2 linked regions of the Nitratifractor salsuginis DSM 16511 genome follow. The protein of the gene in region 2 interacts with the protein of the main gene of each other region in a pairwise test. Links are inferred from orthologs where the notes say so. Each region holds a gene or a part of one and is shown on either strand. Other genes may lie near its edges. The genes, in order: topA and NITSA_RS05610.

The links.
Region 1: the proteins of NITSA_RS05610 (region 2) and topA interact in binary tests that used the Escherichia coli proteins (3 or more experiments, as listed by UniProt). The link is inferred for Nitratifractor salsuginis DSM 16511 from one-to-one orthologs.

Annotation. Positions count from the first base shown.
Region 1 is NC_014935.1:132,266-135,570, forward strand. The notes cover bases 32-3,009. They hold topA (type I DNA topoisomerase), read right to left. Parts: upstream 2,633-3,009; coding sequence 431-2,632; downstream 32-430. Other genes in these bases: NITSA_RS00760 (four helix bundle protein), read right to left, coding at 43-417; argJ (bifunctional glutamate N-acetyltransferase/amino-acid acetyltransferase ArgJ), read right to left, coding at 2,860-3,009. Also shown: more of argJ, read right to left, coding at 3,010-3,305. UniProt on the Escherichia coli protein: Releases the supercoiling and torsional tension of DNA, which is introduced during the DNA replication and transcription, by transiently cleaving and rejoining one strand of the DNA duplex.
Region 2 is NC_014935.1:1,109,520-1,112,827, forward strand. Bases 269-3,249 are described here. They hold NITSA_RS05610 (IMPACT family protein), read right to left. Parts: upstream 2,060-3,249; coding sequence 1,478-2,059; downstream 269-1,477. Other genes in these bases: NITSA_RS11285 (hypothetical protein), read left to right, coding at 269-342; tnpA (IS200/IS605 family transposase), read right to left, coding at 404-832; NITSA_RS05600 (hypothetical protein), read left to right, coding at 916-1,224; NITSA_RS05605 (hypothetical protein), read left to right, coding at 1,221-1,427; metE (5-methyltetrahydropteroyltriglutamate--homocysteine S-methyltransferase), read right to left, coding at 2,140-3,249. Outside these bases: more of NITSA_RS11285, read left to right, coding at 1-268; more of metE, read right to left, coding at 3,250-3,308.

The sequences.
Region 1 (3,305 bases), 980 kb from region 2 along the record:
TTGCTTCGCAATGCATTTTATTTAAATAGAAAAGTTTCAATCTCATTTTTGAGAGCCTTTGACCGTTTTGGTGCTGGATATCAGGAGGCGAAGGATTTCATCGAGATCTTTGTAAATGCTTTGGTACATCGTATCATCAATATATTGCGATGCGTGCAGAATGCGAATCCAGTATTCGGTTTCGCTTGCTTCTTTTAAAGCGATAGTGAGTTTGTTGAGAAAATCCGCTTTTGATTGGGCATATTTGCCTTCGGCAATCAAAGCACCAATTGCAGTTCCGCTTCTTAAAATCTGCTTTGAGAGGACATAATCCCGATGTTTATCCTGTAAGAAACGGTTGAGTTTGATAATACGAAGAGAGAAGAGGAAGCTCTTTTCAGAAAGAGGATCGTTCTTTTTCGGTTCCTCATTCCTCATTGCTCATTCCTCATTAAGTTTCGGCTTCCGCCGAAACTTTGTGTTTGCACTTGAAGCAGACATAGACATCGCCGCTTTTGAGGTGTTTGACCCCCATCAGGTAGCCGCATTCGGGGCATTTTTTGTCCACCGGTTCGAAATTGGCGATGAATTTGCATTTGGGGTAGTTGGCGCAGCCGTAGAAGGTGCCGCGGCGGCCCTGGCGTTCGATGAGTTTGCCGCCGCACTCGGGGCAGGGGACGGCGAGCTCTTTGGGCGGGGTGAGGGGTTTGGCGTTTTTGCACTTGGGGTAGGCGCTGCAGGCGAGGAATTTGCCCCGGCGGGAGTTTTTGATCACCATCGGTGCGCCGCATTTGTCGCAGATCTCGTCGGTCTCCTCCGGCTTTTCGGGTTCGGTGCCGTCGATGTTGCGGCTGTAGCGGCATTTGGGGAAGTTGGAGCAGGCGATGAACTCCCCGTAGCGCCCCTTGCGTTTGAGCAGTTCTGCACCGCACTCGGGGCATTTTTCGCCGATGGGTTCGGCCATTTTTTGGGAGGGGATGTTCTTTTTGCCTTCGGCAATCTTCTCGATGAAGGGTTGATAAAATTCCCAGAGTACCTTTTGCCAATCCTCTTTGCCTTCGGCGATCTTGTCGAGGGTCTCTTCCATCCGGGCGGTGAAGTTGCTGTCGACGATCTCGGGGAAGTGCTTTTCTAGCATTTCGATGACGGTGAAGGCGATCTCGGTGGGGTGGATCCGCTTCTTTTCGATCTCGATGTATTTGCGGTTCTGCAGGATCGTGATGGTGGGGGCATAGGTGCTGGGGCGCCCGATACCCAGAGATTCGAGCTTTTTGATGAGGCTCGCTTCGTTGTAGCGGGCGGGGGGCTCGGTGAAGTGTTGTTCGGCTTTGATCTCGGTGAGTTCGACCGGCTGCTCCTCTTTGAGCTCAGGCAGGAGCCGATCTTTTTCATTGTAGCCGGTGATGCGGTAAAAGCCGTCGAAGATCAGTTTGCGGCCGGTGGCTTTGAAGACCGATTTCTCTCCGGCAAAGAGGATGGTCTGGGTTTCAAACTCCGCTTCGGTCATTTGGCACGCCAGGAAGCGGTTGTAGATGAGGCGGTAGAGTTTGAGCTCGTCGGGAGCCAGGTACTTGGCGGCCAGCTTGGGGGTGAATTCGGTCATCGTGGGGCGGATCGCCTCGTGGGCTTCCTGGGCTCCCTTGGCTTTGGAGGCGTAGAATTTGGGTTTGGCGGGGAGATACTTCTCTCCGAAGTTCTTCTCGATGAATTCCCGTGCTTCAGCCACTGCCTCTTTGGCAAGGTTGAGGCTGTCGGTCCGCATATAGGTGATGACCCCCATCGTCCCTTTGTGGGTCTTGACCCCTTCGTAGAGTTTCTGGGCGACCATCATCGTCTTTTTGGGGGAGAAACCCAGCTGGGTCGAAGCGGCCTGCTGGAGGGTCGAAGTCATAAAGGGGGGCGGGGTTTTGCTCTTGCGCCGGGCGGTTTCGATGGAGGCGACCTTGAAGGATTCTTCCTTGGCCGATTCGACGATCTTGTTCGCCTCTTCGCCGTTTTTGAGGGTCATTTTCTCGATCTTTTTGCCCTCGAAGCTGTAGATATCGGCATCGACCGTCTTGTCGAAGATTCCCTTGATACTCCAATACTCTTCGGGTTTGAAGGCTTTGATCTCCCGCTCCCGGTCGACGACGATCTTGAGCGCCGCGCTCTGGACCCGGCCGGCGGAGAGGCCCTTTTGGATCTTGTTCGCCAGCAGGGGGGAGAGCTTGTAGCCTACGATCCGGTCGAGCAGGCGCCGGGTCTGCTGGGCATCGACGCTCTGCATATCGATCCGTCTGGGATTCTCCAGGGCGTGTTGGATGGCGCTCTTGGTGATCTCGTGGAAGACAATCCTCGGCAGCTCTTCGGGGTCCTTGCCGATGGCCTTGGCGATGTGGTAGCCGATCGCTTCTCCCTCGCGGTCCTCATCGGTCGCGATGTAGACGGTCTCTGCCTCTTTGGCCAGCTTTTTGAGCTCTTTGACCGTGGGGGAAGCCTCTCTGGGGACGGTGTATTTGGGGATGAATTTCCCCTCCTCGACGGTAATGCCGAAGCTGCTTTTGGGCAGATCCCGGATGTGTCCTTTGGAGGCGACGACTTTGTAATCCTTGCCCAGGAAGTTGCTGATGGTCCGTGCCTTGGCCGGTGATTCGACGATAATGAGATTTTTCATATATAAGGTAGCCTAGATGAAATTTTTCCGCCATTGTAGCATATAGTCGCAAGTCGCAGGCACGGGCCTTCGGCCCTCAAGTCGCAAGATTGAATGGTGTTATGTGTTAAGCGTTGAGAGCTGAGCGTTGAGCGTTGAGAGGATTTCAAGCTCAGTCGTTCAGCATTCCTTACAATTCTCAATTATTCGGTTACTCATTACTCCGTTACTCGGTTGCTCGGTTATTTTTACGTTCTATACTCCGCATTGATCTTCACATACTCGTAGCTCAGGTCGCAGCCGTAGGAGGTGAAGCTGCCCGTGCCCATTCCCAAATCGCAGCGGATGCGGAAGGAGTCTTTTTTCATAATTTTGTAAGCCTTCTCCTCCCGCTCGGGGTCGAGTTCTCTGTTGTCCTTGTTGTAGATGAGCAGGTCGTCATAGTAAATGCTCAGTTTCTCTTCGTCACAGGCGATGCCGCTGGCGCCGATGGTGGAGGCGATGCGGCCCCAGTTTGGGTCTTCGCCGAAGAGGGCGGTTTTGACCAGCAGGGAGTTGCTCAGATTGGTGGCGGCGATGGCGGCTTCCTCGTCGTTGGCGGCCCCGGTGACTTCGAAAGCGACTACTTTGTTGGCTCCTTCTCCGTCTTTGAGGATCAGCATCGCCAGTTCGAAGGTGATCTTGCGCAGAGCTT
Region 2 (3,308 bases):
AGACGACCTTATTATAAAGTGTTAGAGCATGAAAAAGAGTGTGAGGTTAAAAAATATCAAGAATTAGTCCAAATAGGGAAAAAGAAAAAAATAAGTAGTAATGATGGTTTTCCTGTTCCCTACCCATCAAAACTATATTTAATAAATAAAAATCGTAAAATTGCTTCAAGTAAAGAAAATCAAGAGAATATAGATACTAAAGAGATTAAAAGTTATCAACAACATACTGTACATACTACTGTCGATGGTAAGCATCATCGCATCAGTTCAACCATACGTCCAATTGTGAAACATTTTATAAATTTTCCACATGATAGGCATGTGAATGTCTCCACCGGCTAATAGCCGGTGGCTTCAGATTACGGCTGAAAGCCGGTCATTCAGCCTGAAGGCCGTCGGTTGATCAGACAACTCGGAACTCATCATCAAGCTCTGGTGGTTGTTGGTTCTTGATATATTCCATCCAGACTTCATCGGTCACATTTCCACTCGTTGCAACCCAGTATCCTCTCGCCCACAAATGCTGCCCCCAATACCGCTTCTTCAGCATCCGAAATTCACTCATCAATTTATGCGAACTCTTCCCTTTCAAATATTGCACTGCCTTTGATACGGACATATTTGGCGGTATCCCTATCAACAAATGTACATGATCCCGATTGATGGATCCTGCATAAATCACCATCTCCCGACTCATCGCAATCTCACGTAACAAATCTCGGCATCGGTACCCCACATCCCCTTTTAAGACGGGATAACGGTATTTTGTCGTCCACACGAGATGGTATTTACAGTCCCATACTGTATGCCCACCATTTCTATACTCTTGCATCTTTCAAGCATACCATATCCCGGCCGCCTAAAGGCGTGGGGTTTACGGATCCCCGATGGGGGACTCTAGAACTGGAAATACCAATGATAAATTTTGATACTTATAAAAGCGCCTTTAAAAAAATAAGCACATATGAAACCAGTGATCAAGAGTTCTTAGAAAAATATTCAATCAGAAGAATCTATCTTGGGAAATTGAGTCTTGCAAAGGATAGTGTAAAAAACAACGGTACCAATATTATGTTTAGGTTTTTTGATAAAGAGAAAGATATAACATTAAAAATAGATGTATCTGATTGGAGCGACAGAAAAATAAATGAAGTGGTCAATGATATTGAAGATTTGAAAGATAAAGTCAAAACACAATTTTCTGTAGGACTAAAAAAATCATGAAAGAAAAGAACAAATCATACGAAGATATATCTAAAGAAGAACGGAAAAAAATTAAAACAGATGATATTTATATTTTTTTCTTAGGTAGCCTATCAAAAGAAGACTATACCTTTGAATTATATGAAAATGATCATAGACTATACTGTACGCAATTAATTACAGGTAACTTGTATCCAGAATTGCACAAACAGGAAAGTATATGAAACAATAGTGATAAGTGAATATAACTTATCATTGTCCATGACAAACTACATCAAAACATCTCTTTTAATAACAATCCGTTTGCCTTTTTAAGAAGCATCGCGTAGCTTCCCGGATCTGCAGAGAGTTTCAAACGGACTTCATAGCCTGGGAAATCCCGATGAAGCACTTCGATATCCAACTCATTGATAAGGCACTCCAATCGGTTCAATGCACTGTAAGCACAGCCGATATGATAACGCTCCTTCATCACCCAATGCTTCAAATTCGCACAATCAATAACGCTGCTTGCCGCCTGGGTATAGGCCCGCACCATCCCGCCCGTGCCCAGTTTTATCCCGCCGAAATAACGGACCGTCAGGATGGCGCACTCCACGAGGTCGTTGCCGCGCAGCACGTTGAGCGTGGGCACACCGGCGCAGCCTTTGGGCTCGCCGTCGTCGGAAGAGTGTTCGACGATCTGCCGATGTTCGTTGAAGCGGCGGTAGGCGGTGACAATATGGTTGGCTTTGGGGTGTTCCTTTCGCAACCGGCTGTGAAGCGTTTCAAAATCGGCGATGGGAACGAGATAACTGAGAAACTTGGATCGTTTGACGATCGTCTCGGCGAAAAAACTTTGGGAAACCGTTTGCATAGGGAGAGTTTACAGGAAGGATGGGTAAAGATGGATAAAAAGCCCCAGAGGCAGGGCTCTTTCATAAGCCAAGGAGGGATCTAGATCCCCAGCTCTTGACGCACCTCTTTGACCGCTTGGACCATATTGGCCAGGCTCGCCTCCACCTCCGGCCAGCCCCGGGTCTTGAGGCCGCAGTCGGGGTTGATCCAGAGCTGCCGGGGCGGCAGGACTTCCAGGAGGGCGTGGATCTGATCGACCATCTCGTCCACACTCGGGACGCGGGGGGAGTGAATGTCGTAAACGCCGGGGCCGATCTCCATCTCATAGCCGCGCTCTTTGAAGATCCGCAACAGGACATTGCCGCTGCGGGCCGTCTCGATGCTGATGACGTCGGCATCCATCCCTTCGATGGTGTCGATGATGTCGTTGAATTCGCTGTAGCACATATGGGTATGGATCTGGGTCTCGGGCTCGGCGACATTGGTAGCGATCCAGAAACTCTCCAGAGCGAAGCGCTCATACTCGGGCCGTTTGGCCGAGCGCAGGGGGTAGCCCTCTTTGAACGCCGCCTCATCCACCTGGATCATCCCGATGCCCGCCTTTTGCAGATCGTCCACTTCGTCCCGGATCGCCAGGGCGATCTGATAGCAGGTCTCGGATCGGGGCTGGTCGTCGCGCACAAAAGACCAGTTGAGAATGGTTACGGGCCCGGTGAGCATCCCCTTCATCGGACGCTCGGTCAGACTCTGGGCGAAGGTGCTCCAGCGGACCGTCATCGGTGCGGGCCGGCTCACATCCCCGTAGATCAGCGGGGGTTTGACGCAGCGACTTCCGTAGCTCTGTACCCAGCCGTTCTCGCTAAAGGCGACTCCAGAGAGCTGTTCGCCGAAATACTCCACCATATCGTTACGCTCGAACTCCCCGTGTACCAGAATCTCCAGGTCGATGCGCTCCTGAAACTCCACACAGGCTTTGATCTGCTCTTCGATGTAGCGCTCATAGGTTTCGGCATCGATCCTGCCCTCCTTGTAATCCCGCCGCATCTTGCGAAGCTCGGGCGTCTGGGGAAAGCTGCCGATGGTCGTCGTCGCCAGGGGTTTGTACCCGAAGCGCCGATGCTGCGTTACGATCCGCTCTTTGAAGGGGGTCTTGCGTTTCCGGCGCAGAGTATCGAGGGCTTTCATCCGCTCCTGCACCGCCGGGTCGGTGACGTGGGAGCTTTCGCGCCGTTTAGCCAAAGCACAGCGGCTCTCTTCCAGAACCTGGT